DNA from 3 places in the Ruminococcus gauvreauii genome. Region 3 is predicted to be linked to each of the others. Evidence: a T-box and tRNA genes for the amino acid it is inferred to sense, from the RefSeq annotation. Region 3 holds a T-box; the other regions hold tRNA genes.
The links. The T-box of region 3 lies ahead of NQ502_RS04370 (valine--tRNA ligase). A T-box ahead of a tRNA ligase gene usually reads a tRNA of that ligase, here a tRNA-Val.
Positions count from the first base shown of each region.

Region 1: it encodes a tRNA-Val, which carries the amino acid that the T-box ahead of NQ502_RS04370 (valine--tRNA ligase) is inferred to sense. The anticodon was not compared.
Region 2: it encodes a tRNA-Val, which carries the amino acid that the T-box ahead of NQ502_RS04370 (valine--tRNA ligase) is inferred to sense. The anticodon was not compared.

Region 1 is NZ_CP102290.1:3,931,453-3,937,872, forward strand. Features, by position in the region: gene NQ502_RS18375 (hypothetical protein) at 29-529, opposite strand; gene NQ502_RS18380 (ABC-F family ATP-binding cassette domain-containing protein) at 699-2,513, shown strand; gene NQ502_RS18385 (GNAT family N-acetyltransferase) at 2,534-2,806, opposite strand; tRNA gene NQ502_RS18390 (tRNA-Ala) at 2,896-2,968, opposite strand; tRNA gene NQ502_RS18395 (tRNA-Val) at 2,972-3,045, opposite strand; gene NQ502_RS18400 (hypothetical protein) at 3,097-3,279, opposite strand; gene NQ502_RS18405 (flavodoxin family protein) at 3,717-4,337, shown strand; gene NQ502_RS18410 (hypothetical protein) at 4,395-4,607, opposite strand; gene NQ502_RS18415 (ComEC/Rec2 family competence protein) at 4,698-5,750, shown strand; gene NQ502_RS18420 (DUF3006 domain-containing protein) at 5,766-5,984, shown strand; gene NQ502_RS18425 (chloramphenicol acetyltransferase) at 6,003-6,420, opposite strand, start outside.
Region 2 is NZ_CP102290.1:3,114,490-3,120,909, forward strand. Features, by position in the region: gene nrdJ (ribonucleoside-triphosphate reductase, adenosylcobalamin-dependent) at 1-524, shown strand, start outside; gene NQ502_RS14745 (sporulation initiation factor Spo0A C-terminal domain-containing protein) at 726-1,076, opposite strand; gene NQ502_RS14750 (hypothetical protein) at 1,257-1,616, shown strand; tRNA gene NQ502_RS14755 (tRNA-Met) at 1,854-1,927, opposite strand; tRNA gene NQ502_RS14760 (tRNA-Val) at 1,962-2,034, opposite strand; gene NQ502_RS14765 (peptidoglycan-binding protein) at 2,323-3,108, shown strand; gene ispF (2-C-methyl-D-erythritol 2,4-cyclodiphosphate synthase) at 3,256-3,801, shown strand; T-box leader at 3,853-4,068, shown strand; gene cysS (cysteine--tRNA ligase) at 4,135-5,541, shown strand; gene NQ502_RS14780 (Mini-ribonuclease 3) at 5,526-5,945, shown strand; gene rlmB (23S rRNA (guanosine(2251)-2'-O)-methyltransferase RlmB) at 5,950-6,420, shown strand, end outside.
Region 3 is NZ_CP102290.1:887,476-893,895, forward strand. Features, by position in the region: gene NQ502_RS04365 (LTA synthase family protein) at 1-1,201, opposite strand, end outside; gene NQ502_RS04370 (valine--tRNA ligase) at 1,207-3,852, opposite strand; T-box leader at 3,896-4,122, opposite strand; gene NQ502_RS04375 (TetR/AcrR family transcriptional regulator) at 4,156-4,779, opposite strand; gene NQ502_RS04380 (efflux RND transporter permease subunit) at 4,769-6,420, opposite strand, start outside.

The DNA.
Region 1 (6,420 bases), 1.1 Mb from region 3:
ACCATATTGTGAAAGAATGCGGCAAGTTTCAGTCAACGGGCTTTTCTTTCACGTGAGTTCGTATACTTTGATGGAACTGGAACCGTATACGGCCAAAAATCTTATAGTACGGGGGCGTATCTTCGCGGTAGCTGAAAACTCTCCATTCAATATAATCCAGGCAGGGAATCGCTAGCGCTGATATCACACACCATGCGAGGAAAAAAAAGAAATTCACCTGACCGTCGGCACTGGACAGCCAGAGTCCGCGGTAATCCCAGATGTGGTAATCCATATTGACAAGCCTGCCGCAGACCCATTCAGACATAGTGCAGCAGGTTCCGCTCATCAGAACCTGAAGCGTGTAGTCGAGTTCATAGGAAAACAGATTGTTCAGTCCGGTCAAAAACACGGTGCCGCAGAATCCTGCCAGAAAGAACATGGTGTGATCCGAACGCTGACGAAAGAGCAATTCGATCCCTACGTATATGAGGCCGCAGAAAACAAACAGAGATGTGTACTTCATGAGGAGTATCTGGATTTGTCTCATCACTAAAAACCTCCGATCATTCACATGAGAATCAAATTTAGTATCTTACCGGCCAGTAAAATCTATACGCTGTCGTTGACGTTTTACAGAAAATCCCTTATGATATGAAATGATATAATGCCAGGGTCAAAAGGGCATACAGAGCATTTGAAAAGAAACGAGGGAAATTATGAACATTTTAAATATAGAGCATATCAGTAAAGTATTTGGAGATAAAAAAATTTTTGATGATATCTCCTGCGGGATTCATGAGGGAGATAAAATCGGGATTATCGGTATCAACGGAACCGGAAAGACAACGCTGCTGAGGATGATCGCGGGAGAAGAGGAGCCGGATGAGGGACAGGTGATCACGCAGAAGGGTTTGCGCATCGCGTATCTGCCTCAGAATCCGGAATATCCAGAAGGCGGTACGGTTCTTTCCTATGTTACGGATGGGATACCGGAGACGGACTGGACAGCCAGGAGTGACGCGAAGAGCGCTTTAAATAAGCTGGGGATCACCGACCACGATGAACCGCTTTGCCATCTCTCAGGAGGTCAGAAAAAGAAAGCCGCACTTGCAAAAACGCTGATCGCGGCATTTGACGTACTTCTTCTGGATGAGCCGACGAACCATCTTGATAACGAGATGCTGAACTGGCTGGAAGAGTATCTGAATAAATACCGGGGGGTCATCGTTATGGTCACACATGACCGGTATTTTCTGGACAGGGTGACCAACAAGATTCTGGAGATCGATCATGGCCAGCTATATGGCTACGATGCCAACTATTCAAAGTTTCTGGAGATGAAAGCTCAGCGGGAAGAGATGGAAGCGGCATCTGAACGAAAGAGAAAGAGTGTCCTGCGTATGGAGCTGGAGTGGGCGAGGCGGGGATGCCGTGCGAGAAGCACAAAACAAAAAGCCAGGCTGGAGAGGCTGGACGCGCTGAAAAACGGCGGTGCCGCATCATATGATCAGACAATAGAAGTGGATGCAGTGGAAACCAGAATGGGTAAAAAAACTGTGGAGCTGCATCATATCAGCAAGAACTACGGTGACAAAAAACTGATTGAAGATTTTAATTATATTGTACTTAAGAATCAGCGTCTTGGCATTATCGGTCCGAACGGCTGCGGGAAATCTACGCTTTTGAAGATTATCGCGGGACTGGAGCAGCCGGATTCGGGTGAGGTAATATTGGGTGAAACGATCAGAATCGGTTATTTTGCCCAGGAAGTACCGGATATGGACACGAATCAGAGGGTCATCGATTATATTAAGGATGTGGCCGAATATATCCCGACAAGGGATGGAAGAATCACCGCATCCCAGATGCTGGAACGTTTTTTGTTTACGCCGGATATGCAGTATGCGCCCGTGTCGAAGCTGTCGGGCGGAGAGAAAAAGAGACTGTATCTGCTGAAAGTGATTTTTACCGGTGCAAATGTATACCTGTTTGACGAGCTGAGCAATGACATTGATATCCCGACGCTGACGATACTTGAGGATTTCCTGACCACCTTTCCGGGAATCATCATCACGGTATCGCATGACCGGTACTTTCTGGACAATGTAGCGGACCGGATATTTGAGTTTGACGGCAATGGACATCTTCAGCAGTACGAAGGCGGATACACGGACTATCTCGAGACTAAAAAAATAAGGGAATGTGAGGGACAGGAGTCCGGAAAAACTGAGAGTAGCGGAAATTCCGAAAAGAAAAAAGCACAGGGGAAAGACTGGAAGAAAAATGCCCCTGTAAAACTTAAGTTTACTTACAAAGAACAGAAGGAATTTGAGTCGATTGATGATGATATTGCTGTTCTTGAGGCGAAGATTGAAAAACTGGATGACGATATGATGGCAAATGCAACGAATTCGCTGAGGCTGTCGGAGCTGACCGCTGAAAAAGAAAAGACAGAGGCCGAGCTGGAAGAAAAGATGGAGCGCTGGGTCTATCTGGATGACCTGGCAGAACGCATCGAGGCGCAGAAGTAGCGCCCCGCTGCCCGTGAAGACTATCGGATCAGATGTTCGTATTCCGGATGTTCACCGAACCATTTCACCGCGTACGAGCAGGTTAAAACCGCCTTCTTGTTTTGATCCTGCAGAAATTTTGCTGTCTCATTCATTAGTTTGCCGGCTACGCCCTGACCTCTCAGTGAATGATCAACAAAGGTATGATTGATATTCACGGTATCATCACTTATAGAAGGAAAGGTAACTTCCGCGAGTGTGTTATCCCTGTCATCCGGTAAGTAGATTCTGTTTTTATCATAATTAAAATTCATGTTATAGTCTCCTGTCTTAAATTGTAGTATCAATAGTGAACAAAAGCGATAAATCCAACGCATTACACCGGATCTATCGCTTTTTTGAATGGAGCATACGGGGCTCGAACCCGTGACCTCAACACTGCCAGTGTTGCGCGCTCCCAGCTGCGCTAATGCCCCATATGGAAGCAATGGGGCTCGAACCCATGACCTCTCGCGTGTCAGGCGAACGCTCATCCCAGCTGAGCTATGCTTCCATATGAGAACATTGTATCAGATAAAGTACCTTCTGCGCAACAAAAAAATTTTCAGTAAATGTCATGAATGGACATAACATAACTGTGCATATCCTGCCGGGAGGATATCTCACGTGCTCCGTCAATGACCGAGTTCTGTTTTTCCTGGGGCAGCCCGGAAAAATGACTCATGATTTCGGGATGTAATGCGAGCTCCATGGTAAAACCGATCGGCAGTTCCTCGTTATCAAGCATAGATGTTGCCTCCTTTCCCAATGGTTGTTTTTATGTAGTATGCGGCTATTTTTATGAATTATACAGCGATATCTTAAGCGGTAGCGGACGCAGGAAGTGAAAAGTGTGGTATAATGACTGCACAGAGTGCAGTCCACAGCAACATAGTTGCTGTGCCGCTGCTGCACAGCGGATGATACCTGGCGAGCCACGGCTTGAAAAACAAATATCCCTGCGGGCCTGCTTGTTTTCCTGCGCACGTGGTATAATGACTGCACAGAGTGCAGTCCACAGCAACATAGTTGCTGTGCCGCTGCTGCACAGCGGATGATACCTGGCGAGCCACGGCTTGAAAAACAAATATCCCTGCGGGCTGCTTGTTTTCCTGCGCGCGTGGTATAATGACTGCACAGAGTGCAGGTGGCACAGCGAATTAAATAAAGTACGGAGGGAACAGTATGAAAGTAGTTGCGTTTAACGGAAGTCCCCGCAAAGGGGGCAACACAGAACAGTGTCTGAGAATCGTCGAAAAGGAATTGAATGCCGGGGGAATTGAACTGGAAATTATTCAGGTGGGTGCGAAGGCAAAACCGTGTACTGCCTGCAGTAAGTGTCTGGAAACCGGAAGCGGACATTGCGTTCAGAAGGATGAAGTGAATGACTGGATTGATAAAATGGTGGAAGCCGACGGGATTATTCTGGCATCACCGGTGTATTACGGCGGTATCGCCGGCGGAATGAAGTGTTTTCTGGACCGGGCATTTCTTGCAGCAGGCAACAGGCTGCACCATAAAGTCGGGGCGGCGCTCGTTACACTGCGCAGGTCAGGAGGCCTGGAGACTTATCAGCAGCTTAACGCATATCTGAATACAATGGAGATGGTAATCGCGACTTCCGATTACTGGCAGGCAGCACACGGGCTGGATGCGGGGGAAGTACTCCGGGATACGGAAGGCGTGGAAGTAATGGCGAAACTCGGCCGTAATGTTGCGTGGCTGGTGAATCTCATTCATGACGCGAAAGGAAGAATTGATCCGCCTGCTACAGGACAGAGAACGATGACAAATTTTATACGCTGATACGGCACTTTTCCCCCTGTATTCGTACAACGACTGCAGGGGGAAGTGCTGCTGTTTTCAGCGCTCAGATTCATAAGCGATCAGAGAGATATGTTTTCCAAGCTCCGAACTGATTCTCTGTTCACAGGCCTGAATTTCTGAACAGCAGGAGTCTGAGATATCCGCGATACTGTAAGATTCTGCTGCGATTGCCTGCTCCATGACGTCATCCATTTTGGAGTGACAGGAAGAGGGCAGATCCATGGCATTGGTTGTGATTTTACTTTCCATATGAACACCACCTTTCTGAATCAGTATGTGCGCAGACTGAAAAAATATGTACGTGGAAACAAGAAAGATTGCGTATAAGAGGAGATACTCATGAGAAAGACAGACAAAGTTTTGCGGTGGTTGTTGCGCTTGCTGTTTATACTGACTGTTGCAGCATTTACATTTTCGACAGCGGATATGACGTCAGCCAAACCAGCGAAAATCTCTACAATGGAAGTCCACTTTATCGATGTGGGACAGGCGGACAGCATTCTGGTAACATCGGACAAAGAAAGCCTTTTGATCGATGCGGGCAACAATGACGACGGTATGACAGTCGTTAAGTACCTGGAACGCATGAAAATTCAGAGGCTGGACTATGTGATATGCACACATCCGCATGAAGACCATATCGGCGGGATGGATGACGTCATTGACGCGTTTGAGATCGGCACGGTGATCATGCCGGATAAGACACATACATCACAGACATTTCTGGATGTGCTGAGGGCGGTACAAAAGAAAAAGCTCGGGATTACACCGGCACAGGCAGGGGATGTGTATTCGGTCGGGAACGGTAAATTCACCATACTGGCGCCTGATAAGGACGCAGATTATGGCGGGGATCTGAACAGCTGGTCGGTTGGGATCAGGCTGGAACATGGCGAGAACCATTTTGTTTTTACCGGTGACGGCGAAGAACGGACAGAGAAAGATATCTTGAGCAGCGGGCTGGACATCAGGGGCGATGTGTTAAAGGCAGGCCATCACGGCAGTGAAACTTCAAACAGTGAACGCTTTATTGAGGCCGTGAAGCCTGAGTATGTGGTTATCAGCTGCGGCACAGGGAACCAATACGGGCATCCGGATGCAAGTGTACTGAAATACTTTGCAGAACAGGGAATTAAAGTTTTTCGGACTGACGAACAGGGTACTGTTATTGCAAAAAGCGACGGCAGCAGGATCACCTGGAATCTGAAGCCTAGTACGTCGATGACAGCGGGAAGCCGCCAGACAGAGCAGTCTGTCCATATCACAAAGACCGGAAAAAAGTATCACAATGCCGGGTGTGAATATTTGAAATCGAGTGATATTGAAGTGGAAGTTCAGGAAGCAAAAGCGAAAGGCATGACCCCGTGCAGCAGATGCCGGCCGCCTCAGTAAGGAAGGAGCATGAGAATGAAATTGATTGTAGACCGCAGAGAAAAAGATCTGGTGATCTGCGAAAATGAGAGAAAAGAGATGTTGCAGATCCCCTTATCGGCATTCTCATCGGAACCAGAGGACGGTGACGTTGTCGTGTATGAAAACGGCGCCGCAAGGATTCTCGCCGGAGAAACCCGTAACAGAAAGCAGAAAGCCGATTCTCTGTTTGAGAGTCTGGTGAAGAGAAAATGATGGTGCAGGAGGTTCAGATCAGCTGATGTGAACCTCCTGTACTGTCTGCGATTCACACAGTTTGATTCCGTCCAGCATTTCCTGGAGTTCATTCATAAACCGGGAGGTATGGTAGCCGTCGGCGCTTGCATGTGAGATAGTAACAGAAAACGGCATGGTTAGCCGGCCATTCTCGTCCGCGTATTTTCCAAAAGTGATAATTGGAAACAGATTTGGAGTGCCTCCCGGAACAGAAGTTGAAATACCGGTATACGACAGCCAGGGAAGGCATGAGATACAGAAGAAATTCCGGGGCTGTCCTTCTTTTACTTTCACACCCTTTGCATCCCGGTAATGTTCCATGTCCGACCGCATATTGCGGTAGAAAATGCCGAAATCATCATCATACGGCGTCCACACGTCTGAGAATGTGCCGTCATCTTTATGAAAAATCGTG
Region 2 (6,420 bases), 1.9 Mb from region 3:
ATTATTCACATTCTCCCTATTATATCCGGAGGGTGCGCATTAATGCGGCAGATCCTTTGTGCCGGGTATGTGAAGAACTGGGGTATCCGGTTCTGCCTGAGGTGGGGCAGAATCCTGAGAACCCGACGACCAAGGTTGTGGAATTTCCGGTAAAGGCACCAGCCGGCAAAGTGAAAGCGGATGTATCGGCTGTAGAGCAGCTGGAAACGTATAAAATGTTCATGGAGCATTATGTGGACCATAACTGTTCTGTCACGATCCACGTGCGGGAAAATGAGTGGGACGATACGGAACAGTGGGTGTGGGATAACTGGGACGATGTGGTTGCTCTTTCATTTTTAAGCTATGATGACAGTTTCTATGAATTATTGCCATACGAAGCCATTACGAAAGAGGAGTACGACGCACGCAAGACGGCCATGAGACCGTTTAATCCATCACTTCTTACAAGGTATGAGTACGAAGAATCGGATTTTGACATTGGAGACTCTGACTGTTCGACTGGGGCGTGTCCGGTCAGATAGTAAAACAGAAAAACATTTTTGTGACAGGTTTTGAATTTGCGTTTAGCGGGATCATTTTTCAAATTGCAGTAGTTCATTCCTGGATCTTATGTATCCCCGCAATGCTTCTGGCGCTCGGGCTGGCGGGTGAGCCCAGGGAAAACGGATAACACAGTGATGCAGCAGCAGTGATATGATGGGATGCGGTATCGAGGCGGCATGTCAGATCATCAGATCCGCAGAAAATCCCATCAGATAACTGCAGAGATAAACAATAAACTCTTTTGGAGTGGGCTTTTCGGTTAAATGACGGCTGGCGATTTGGTCCAGTTTCTCGCGGTTACCGTAATCCCAGCAGTCACAAACAGCCCTGGAAATACTGCGTGAAATCGATTTAACCGGAAGTTCAGTTTCGTCAGATATTAATGGATAAATCTGACGATCAAGGCAAAACCCATGATATATCTGAAAATCGCAGCAATAATACACCGCCAGAGCTAAATGATAATAGCTTTTATGACATGGGTGTCCAGATACTGACTGAATGAGTAATATAATATCTTTTAGTGGCATAACAATCCGTCCTTATATAATTATTTTGTCTATGATATTATACAGAGTTAATGGAAAACAGGAAATAGAAAGACAAAAAACGATAAAATTAGACAAATAAAGAAATGTATTTTACACATACTATATAAAAGTCGGGATGGATGATTGAGAATATCTTCTATTACAACGGGAGACAGTGTTATGACGCCAAAATGGAAACGAATAGATGAGATGAGAACTGAAGATTTTGTCTGTCTGGGATATGTCAGAAAGGAAAATGATATGACCAGTCTTATTCTTGCAAAGTGCAGTGAGGATGCCAAATTTGTGGTGACTAATCATGTGTCAGTAAATATCAGCATAAGAACGCTGCGTCAATACAGCATAGCAGAAGCAGACTGTCCGTTTTTCAAAATTCCGAAAGGATGCCTGTATGCGACATGGATTAAACCTGTTGTCTGTACCATTGTATATGTACCCTCGGAAAGAATCGGGGTTCGGCGGGCGGTATTTAAGGCGATACGTGGTGACAAGAAACCTGAAGAATGCAGGGTGGTATAGATCGGGAGTATGATATACCGCAGAGGATAATGAATGGTATTATTTACCATTTGATTTTTGGCTGAAATCTTTATATAATATAAATGTAGCATAAGACTAGATGAATAATTGCAACCTTGGTATGCTGCGCTATGTGCCCTCGGATTTCCCACCGGGGGCTGTTTTTTTGTTTGGCTATGATCTGAGAGCAAACAATAAAAAACCCGCAAACTCTGAGTTTACGGGTTTTTCTTTGAGTAGCGAGAAAGGGATTTGAACCCCCGACACCACGGGTATGAACCGTGTGCTCTAGCCAACTGAGCTATCTCGCCAAAACATATGAAATTTTACTTTTTTCAAAGTAAGTGGGACCTATAGGGCTCGAACCTATGACCCTCTGCTTGTAAGGCAGATGCTCTCCCAGCTGAGCTAAGATCCCACGGTAATACAGTGGATTCAGACGCTTTTGCTTGTCTCAACCGCAACCTGCTCTGCTATTATATAATTGTAAAAAGAAAAAGTCAATACCTAAATTAAAAAAAATAAAATAATATTTTTAAGTATGATTAACGTGAAAAATGTCAGAAACGCACCCCCTAAAACTATTGGCATATTATGAATTAAGAGAGTATATGCTGTATCTTCAATGATTATGAGAATTTTTATGATAGGTGCGGTGAAAGTATGCTCTCGCAATTTGGAATTTAAATGTTAAGGAGAAAGTATAATGGGCAGAGATATAACGAAATGTCATCCTCGCCTGCAGGAGCTTGCTGCTGAATTAAAAGCAGAGTGTACCAGACAGGGGTATCAGATAGCAATAGGTGAGAGTTTTCGGAGTGTGGCGGAGCAGGATGCGCTGTACGCTCAGGGGAGGACAAAACCGGGTCAGATCGTAACAAATGCGCCGGGCAGTTCCTACAGTTCCATGCATCAGTGGGGGGTAGCATTTGATTTTTACAGAAATGATGGAACAGGAGCGTACAATGAAAGCGGAAACTTTTTTGAACATGTAGGTGCAATCGGAAAATCTCTTGGACTGGAATGGGGAGGAGACTGGACTTCACCGGTGGACCGTCCGCATTTTCAGCTCCCGGACTGGGGCAGTACGCCGTCACGGCTGAAAAGTAAATATGGAAATGTCACTTCTTTTATGAAAACCTGGGGGAATGCCGGCGGAAACATTCCGGCACCGTCGCAGGATAACTGGGTGCTGCGTTTGCAGCAGGAGCTGGTGAGACAGGGATATAATCCTGGTAAGGTGGATGGGATCGCAGGACCGAATACACTGAATGGCTGTCCCACAGTGCGCAAAGGGGCAAGCGGTGGTATAACCAGGCTGATTCAGGAGAAACTGTCTAATGTATATAAAATTGGAATCGGGACTTCCGGAGCGGACGGAATCTTCGGGAAAGATACGGAAGCGGCTGTTATGGAATTTCAAAAGCAAAAGGGTCTGTCAATTGACGGCATTGTAGGCAAAAAGACCTGGCGCGCGCTGCTGGATCTTTAATTATTCCGGTTCAGGAGGTGCATCTTCTTGTCTGGCTTATGCCGGACAAGAGGCATCTGACGGACCTCCGATGTAAAAGTTTGTACAAACTTTGTTTGAAAATCAATGTATGATACGGTATGATAAGAAAAACGGAGGGATAAGCATATGAGAGTAGGAATGGGATATGATGTACACCGGCTGGAGGAAGGACGGAAACTGATCCTGGGAGGCGTTGAAATTCCATATGAGAAAGGCCTGCTGGGACATTCGGATGCAGATGTGGTGGTACATGCCATTATGGATGCACTTTTGGGAGCTGCTGCGCTGCGTGATATCGGAACTCATTTTCCGGATACTGATCCGCAGTACTGTGGTGTTTCCAGCATTATGCTCCTGGAAAAAGTAGGGAAACTGCTGGAGGAAGAGCGGTATATCATTAATAATATTGATGCGACCATCATTGCGCAGAAGCCAAAGCTGATGCCGTATATCGGACAGATGGCAGAAAATGTGGCGCGGGCGCTGAATCTTGAAGCAAATCAGGTGAATATAAAAGCCACGACAGAGGAAGGACTTGGTTTTACCGGACAGATGGAAGGAATTTCATCTCAGGCAATCTGCTCTCTGATACCGGTGCTTGAGCTGGCTGATGAGGACAGGATGAGCGCCAGGCCATGTGAGGGCTGCTGCGGCTGTGTAAAAGATAAATAATGCACAGGATAAGTGTTGACAAACAGCATTTTTTTGCATACACTAAGAGCATAAAAGGCTGAGAACGAAAAGAGTACCTGTTTGAAAACTTTCAGAGAGAGATGGTCATTGGCTGCAAGCCGTCTTAAGGGGAAAAGCAGAGAAGTGCATTCGGGAGCCGGGCGGAAGAACGTTGAGTATGCCGCCACGCAGGCAGGCGTTATCTGTATGAAAGTGGAGAGGATATCTCTCTATAAGAGTGGAACCGCGGATTACTTCGTCTCTTGTCTGAGACGGAGTTTTTTTAGTTTAATAAACAGTTGATGAATAAGATGAAGAAGAAGGAGAATAAAGATGAAGCTGTATAATACGCTGACGAAAAGCAAGGAAGAGTTCGTACCGCTTACCGAAGGAAAGGTCAGGATGTATGTGTGCGGACCAACGGTATATAACCTGATCCACATTGGAAACGCACGTCCTATGATCGTGTTTGACACAGCGAGACGTTATATGGAATATAAAGGATATGAAGTGAACTTTGTATCCAATTTCACTGATGTTGATGATAAAATTATCGCAAAAGCGATTGAAGAAGGCGTTGATTCGGAAGTGATCTCGACACGATACATCAAAGAGTGCAAGAAGGATATGGAGGCGATGAATGTCAGACCCGCGACAACACATCCGCTGGCAACGCAGGAAATTGACGGCATGATCGATATGATCCAGACACTGGTTGACAAAGGCTACGCATATAACGCGGATGGGACCGTATATTTCAGAACCAGAAAGTTCCAGGAGTACGGAAAACTTTCACATAAAAATCTGGATGATCTGCGCAGCGGAGGCCGTTCCCTGCTCGTGACAGGGGAAGATTCCAAGGAAGATCCGCTGGATTTTGTGCTTTGGAAGCCAAAAAAAGAAGGAGAGCCGTCCTGGCAGTCGCCATGGGGCGACGGGCGTCCGGGCTGGCATATCGAATGTTCCGTTATGTCCAAAAAGTATCTCGGCGATGAAATCGATATCCATGCGGGAGGGGAGGATCTTGTATTTCCCCACCATGAAAATGAGATTGCGCAGAGTGAGTGCTGCAACGGCAAGATATTTGCCAGATACTGGCTGCATAATGCGTTTCTGAATATCGACAACCGCAAAATGTCAAAATCACTTGGCAATTTCTTTACCGTCCGTCAGATCGGTGAAAAATACGATCTTCAGGTACTGCGCTTCTTTATGCTGAGCGCCCATTACAGAAGTCCGCTGAATTTCAGTGCGGATATCATGGAGTCCTCTAAGAATGCGCTGGAACGGATCGTAACTGCCGTGGATCATTTGAAGACGCTGTGTGATGGCGCCAAAATACACGAGCTGACACAGCAGGAAGAGAAACAGCTGAAAGAGATGAACGAATACCGGGATAAATTTGAACTGGCGATGGATGATGACCTGAATACGGCAGATGCGATTTCAGCAGTGTTTGAACTTGTAAAATTCGCCAATACAACTGCCGGTGAGAACAGCTCTCATGCGTATGCGGCGTCACTGCTGGAGGAGATCAAGTTCCTCTGTGATCTGCTTGGTCTGATCGTCGACAAAAAGGCGGAGAACCTCGATGAGGAGATCGAAGCGCTGATCGAAAAACGGCAGGAAGCCAGAAAAGCCCGCGATTTCAAACTGGCAGATGAGATCCGTGACCAGCTGCTTGCGCAGGGAATCATTCTTGAGGACACAAGAGAAGGGGTAAAATGGAAGAGAGCTTAAGTTACCTGAAAGAACAATTTCAGCTGGCGGATATTGATGTGCGGTCATATTCGCCGCTGTCACTGGCTTATATCGGTGACAGCATTTATGACCTTCTGATCCGGACGATTATTATGAGCGAGGGTAATCTGCCGGTTCAGAAAATGCATAAAAAGGCCAGCGGGCTTGTCAAGGCACAGAAGCAGGCGGGTATGATGGACAGGATCCTGCCGCTTCTGACGGATGAGGAAGCCAGTGTGTTCAGAAGGGGAAGGAATGCAAAGCCACATACAGTCGCGAAGAATGCCTCAGTGTCGGATTACCGCAGGGCTACGGGGTTTGAAGCCCTGATGGGGTATCTGTATCTGTCAGGAAATATAAAAAGGATGATTGACCTGATGAAAGCAGGTCTGGAGGAAAAATAAAAATATGGAAAATCGTGAGTTTGAGGAAAATAAAATAGAGGGGCGCAACGCGGTTCTTGAAGCCTTCCGTGCCGGGCGCAGTGTAGACAAACTGTTTGTCCTCGATGGAAATCAGGACGGGCCTGTAAGGACGATCATAAGGGAAGCCAAAAAACAGGATACGATCATCAATTACGTTGCAAAGGAACGGCTGGATCAAATTTCTGAGACAGGGAAGCATCAGGGTGTGATTGCATATGCCGCATCCTATGTATACAGCAGCGTGGAGGCGATGCTGGAGCTGGCCAGGGAAAAAGGCGAGCCGCCATTTCTGATACTGCTTGACAACATTGAAGATCCACATAATCTGGGAGCAATTATCCGTACAGCAAATCTGGCAGGGGCACACGGAGTGATTATCCCTAAGAGACGGGCGGTCGGACTGACAGCGACAGTCGCTAAGGCTTCGGCGGGGGCGCTGAACTATACCCCCGTT
Region 3 (6,420 bases):
TAGATTTCAGGCACTTCATGATCTCATCCGTCAAAATATGGTCCTTCACCCATCCCGTCTCGGTAGTGTCCGAAATATCCGGCATGTACTCTTCCGACGTAAACGTCTCGAATCCCAGATTTGCAAACACACTTTTTCTGGAATAGAAGTTGGCTTCATTGTTGTGTATTGCATGTGTCGAGTACCCAAGCCCCTTCAGCACATACGGAATACTTTCACACGTCTTCTCTTTCAGAATCGTCTTATATGGGTATTCTCCCGGTCCAAAATAGTGCAGGCTCATACCGGTAATCGCTTCAAACTCTGTATTGGCCGTTCCCGCTCCCACCGAGGGCACTTTGAAATAGCCTGAGGTATATTCCTTCATCATCCTGCGGAAATTCGGTATGGGATCCTCCGATATATTGAGAAACTCAACCAGCTCGGGATCGAAAAAAGACTCCAGCTGCAGAAAAATGATATTTGTCGCCGGCTCGCTAAGCCTGGTCTGCTCGATCGTCCCCTCGCTCTGGACAATCTCCTGCATCAGATCTTCCCCGTAACCATTGGGGCAGTTGATTCCCACATTAAAGAAGGTGGTGCCCAGGCAGTATGGAAATCCATAATCCTCATATGCAAAAGCTATGTTTCCAAAATAGCTGGAAAGCACACGCTTTTCAAGCGCGGCATTCGTCACTATCACAAATGCCCCTATGCCCGCAAGCACAAGCGGTATATTGATCCGATAATACATTTTCCCCTGATATTTGGGCGCTTTGATCCCAAGCCAGACGAGACCGCAGATCAGAAGAACCAGCAGAGCCAGCACAATGATCAGCATTGCAAACGACAGGTATTTATTCAAAATCCTGAGGCTTTCCGTTATCAGTTTCAAGTCCGGTCCCGTAAAGGGCGTGACTCTGCATGCCAGCACAACACCATTGATGATCCCGAGAATCAGCCAGACAACGAAGACTACTGTCCGCGCAAATATCCTCCTTCTCGTCAGATAGACAACCGTTGTCGTGACAAATATAAGAAAAGCATTGTACAGAAATACAAGTTTGCTTCCCGTCATAAATTGAACAGCTTCATACAATGAGTGGCGGCATATTGCCTCGATGATTAGATACAATATGCACACCCCAAGAAACTGCAGCGGTACCGAAAACCAGTTACATACCTTAACCACTTTCCCCCAATTGACTTTGAAATTTTTCATTTATTTTATAACTGCTCCAATCTTGCTTTCACCTGTTCCAACATCCGGGCATATTTTTCCAGTTTTTCCCGCTCTTCCTGAACTTTTGATTCCGGCGCTTTACTCAGGAATTTTTCATTTCTGAGCATTCCTTCGCAGCGTGAGATCTCTTTTTTCAGACGGTCTTCCTCTTTCTGAAGGCGCTCTCTCTCCTTTTCCTTATCCACAAGCTCCTCAAATGGCAGGTAGACAACTGCATTCGGCACTACGATCGATACGGCGTCATCACCGATATTCTTCCTGGTCATCTGAATCCGTACCCGGCTGGCGCTCAGGAATTTCACGTAAGTGTCCTTCATCATCTCAAGGCGTTCACACAGCCCTTCGTCCTCCGACACAATGTAAACACGCGTTTTTTTGCTCGGCGGCACATTCATCTCTGCACGGATATTTCGCACTCCCCTGACGATTGCCTTCACATTGTCTATCATCTCTTCCGCATACGGGAACTGCCACTCTTCCTTAAACTTCGGCCACTCGGAAATCATGATCGATTCCTCCTCAGGGCAAAGTGTTCCATATATTTCCTCCGTGATAAAAGGCATATAAGGATGCAGCAGTTTTAATGCACGGGACAGTACCGTCTTCAGCGTCCACAGCGCATACTCACTGCTGTCCGGATCGTGTTCCGCAGCCCAGATTCTCAGTTTTGCAATCTCGATATACCAGTCGCAGAACTCATCCCACAGGAAATCATGAATCTTCTGAACTGCGATACCCAGCTCAAATTTCTCCATATTTTCTGTCACTTCTTTGGTCAGTGTATTCAGTTTCGACAGGATCCAGCGGTCCGCCACCTTCAGCTGGAAGCGCTCCGGCTCCTCGATTTTTGCCTCTTCCAGATTCATCATGATGAAGCGTGAAGCATTCCATATTTTGTTTGCAAAATTCCTGCTCGCCTCAACGCGCTCCCAGTAGAAGCGCATGTCATTTCCCGGTGCATTTCCCGTGATGAGCGTCAGGCGCAGCGCATCCGCACCGTACTGTTCGATCACTTCGAGCGGATCGATACCGTTGCCCAGAGATTTGCTCATCTTTCTTCCCTGTGAGTCCCTCACGAGTCCGTGGATCAGCACATGATCAAACGGTGATTTCCCCGTCTGTTCCAGACCCGAGAATACCATGCGGATAACCCAGAAGAAAATGATATCATACCCAGTAACCAGCACATTCGTAGGATAAAAGTACTCAAGTTCCGGTGTCTGCTCCGGCCAGCCGAGAGTCGAAAACGGCCACAGTGCGGAAGAAAACCAGGTATCCAGTGTATCCTCATCCTGTGTAAAATGTGTACAGCCGCATTTTGGACACCTGTCCGGGGTCTTCCTGTCAACCACCACTTCACCGCACTGATCACAGTAATACGCAGGGATCCGATGTCCCCACCAGAGCTGTCTTGAGATGCACCAGTCGCGGATATTTTCCAGCCAATGCAGGTAGATCTTGTCAAAACGTTCCGGAACAAAATTCAGTTGATCCGTATCCAGTACCTCGATCGCTGCCTTCGCCATCTCTTTCATTCGCACAAACCACTGCGGCTTGATCATCGGTTCCACCGTCGTCTTGCAGCGGTCATGTGTCCCCACATTATGCACATGTTCTGTCACTTTTACGAGCAGTCCCTGCTCCTTCAGATCTGCAACGATGGCTTTGCGGGCATCATATCTGCTCATGCCGGCATATTTACCGCCGCGCTCGTTGATCGTGGCATCGTCATTCATGACGTTGATCTCTTCCAGGTCATGGCGTTTTCCGACTTCGAAGTCGTTCGGGTCATGCGCCGGTGTGATCTTCACGCATCCTGTCCCGAATTCCTGATCCACGTACTCATCTGCAACAACCGGAATCTCACGGTCTGTCAGCGGAAGTTTCAGCATCTTGCCGATCAGGTGCGTATAACGCGCGTCATTCGGATTCACCGCAACCGCCGTATCTCCCAGCATGGTTTCCGGACGTGTCGTCGCGATCTCTACAAATTGCCCTTCCTCACCCACTACCGGATACTTAATGTGCCAGAAATGTCCGGCCTGCTCCTCATGTTCAACCTCCGCATCCGATATGGAAGTCTGACATACCGGGCACCAGTTAATGATTCTGCTCCCTCTGTAAATATAACCCTTCTCATACAGTTTCAGGAAAACTTCTTCGACCGCTTTGGAACATCCCTCGTCCATGGTAAAACGTTCCCGCTCCCAGTCTGCCGAGGACCCCATCTTTTTCAGCTGGTTGATAATTTTCCCGCCGTATTCTTCCTTCCACTCCCAGGCGTATTTCAGAAACTCTTCTCTTCCTATCTCATCTTTATCGATGCCGCGTTCTTTCAGGCTTTCCGTGACCTTAACCTCTGTAGCGATCGCGGCGTGGTCTGTTCCCGGCTGCCAGAGCGTTTCATATCCCTGCATCCGTTTGAACCGGATCAGAATATCCTGCATGGTGTTGTCCAGCGCATGTCCCATGTGCAGCTGTCCCGTAACATTTGGCGGCGGCATGACAATGGTAAATGGTTTTTTATCCGGATTTACCTTTGCGTGAAAATACCCTTTATCCATCCAGTTCTGATAAATACGGTCTTCCATCCCTTTGGGATCGTATGTCTTTGCCAATTCTTTACTCATAATTTCCTCCGTTAAATTAGAAAATGCCCTTTACACAATCTGTGTAAAGGGCGAATGATCGCGGTACCACCTTTGTTCGAAGTATAACACTCCATCTCTTAAGTCCCGTAACGCGGGACGAGGCGTGCCGGCTTACTGCCTGAAACGGCGTTCACCCGGCCGGTTCAAAAGCTACCTTCCACTTCCACTTTCCCCGGTACGGCTTCCAGCCAGCGGCCGTTCCTCTCTGTCAGGGTTTTGAAATGTACTCCTCTTTCTCACTACCTTTTTCTTGCTTAATCATAATCATCTTTCTCTCTTTTGTCAAGGTTTTTTGCCGCATATCTCCTGGATACTCTTCCAGACAAATGCTTTTGCCTCCCCGCTCTCCATCCGTCCATACCCTTCCGGGAAGTTCAGATAGGAGAGATACATGACGAGAGCAGCCAGTATGGAAGACGCCAGCATCGAACAGGGGATCTCATCGGACAGTTCCCCGGTCTCCTGCCCCCGTTTCGCCAGACGCAGCATGTAATGATTGATGTCACAGGGTGAGTGTCCCTGCTTTTTCAGTTCTCTTCGAATGGATTCGGGAATTTCATCCATCCGCTCCATCAGCTGCAGCAGCCGCATAAAGGAAGTTTTCCTCTCATAGTTTTCTTCGACCCAGTCCAGAAGTTTTCTGACAATCCCCTCGAAACTGCCGGCGGACCGTATCATCTCCAAAATCTCCTCCGCTGTCGTTTCCAGTTCATAGACCAGCGTCTGCGTGATAATCTCTTCCTTGCTGGAAAAATACTCATAGATCGTACCCTTGCCGATTCCAGCCTCTGCCGCGATCTCGGAAACTTTAAGGCTGTCCGGCGCCAGTCCCCTGTCGAGGAGCACGATCACAGCCTGAAAGATGGCCTGTTTCTTCGGCGGAAGAATTGTATGTTCAGATTTCATCCAGTTCCTCCTCTCCTTCAGAACGGTACTTTCTGCGGTTCAGCGCATCGTAGATACACGGCACTACGAACAGCGTCAGCAGCGTGCCGTACAGCAGACCTCCGATGACGACCACCGCCATTCCCTGCATCATATCAGAACCCGTTCCTACACCGGCTGCCATGGTGGCCAGCCCCAGTATCGTCGTCAGAGCAGTCATCATGATCGGACGCATCCTCGTCTTTCCCGCCTCAATAATTGCCTCTTTCTTCTCTGTTCCTTCCCTGCGCAGCTGGTTGATATAATCCACCAGCACGATTCCATTATTTACAATAATGCCCGACAGCATGATGAAGCCGATCATGGCAATGATGCTCAGATCCTGCCCCGTCAGCAGCAGACCCAGAAATCCTCCTGTAAACGCCAGAGGAATCGTGAACATGACGATAAACGGTGACAGCAGCGACTGGAACTGTGCCACCATGATCAGGTAAATAAATGCGACGGCAAGCAGCAGCATCTTCATCAGCTCCGTCATGGATTCTCTGATCGTCTCATCCTCTCCCGCCATCTCAATCGTATATCCCTCCGGCACGTCATACGCTTTCAGTTCTTTATCCACAGCCGCAGCAACCTTTGTCACGTTATATCCCTGTGCGATGGATGCCGATACACTGACATAGCGGCTCTGCGCATCTCTCGATATGGCAGTCATCCCTTTGGCATCTACAAAGTCCACAACCTTCGTGACCGCCACTTCCTGCTCTTCACCGTCTTTGTCCATATACGTCAGATTGAATTTTTTCACGTCACTTCTCGTATATGTCTTCGTGTTCTCGTCTGTGACATCCACATCGTAATCCTTGGTATCTGTCGTGATCGTGGTGGCGGCCTTTGACTCGGCCAGCTTCGCAGAGATCTGCTGGAAGACCTGAGCAACTGTCAGATTGTATTTTGACGCCTTCTCCTTATTTACTACGATTCTCTCCTCCTCGGCAGACTCTTCCAGTCCGTCGGAGACTTCCGCTGTCCCCGGAACCTGTTCCACCAGCCCGGCCACCTCGGCCGCCAGGGTCTGCAGCCTGTCCAGATCTTTTCCCTTGATCTCCACACTGATCCCGCTGCCCCCCAGAGCCGACATATCCATGCTGGATGCTGATACATCCACTTCACAGTTCAGGTCCTCTGTCCGCGACAGAATCTCATCGACAAGTTCGTCATTTGAGAGCTCCATATCTTCTCTCAGGGTCAGATACATGGTAGCAGTCTCCGTATCAGAGCCGCCGCCCATTCCCAGCAGAGCCATGCCGGAATCCGAACCTGCCATGGCTCCGATCGACTCCACATCAGGCAGGTCAGAAAGCCGCTCCATGATCTCATCGGACATATTTCCTGTCTCTTCCAGTGTTGCGCCTTCCGGCATCGTAATATTTATGCTTGCCTGTGTGCTCTCCATTTCGGGCATGTACACCAGCCCCCTGGAAACACACAGCCATCCGCTCACTCCGAGAAGTATCAATGTCCCCAGGAGTACAGCCGGTTTGAGACGCAGCACTTTTTTCATCACATTTCCATAAGCACTCAGCAGCCTGTCAAACATGGGCTGCCTTTGTTCTTTTACGTTCTTTAACATCCCCGCTGACATCATGGGTACAAGCGTCA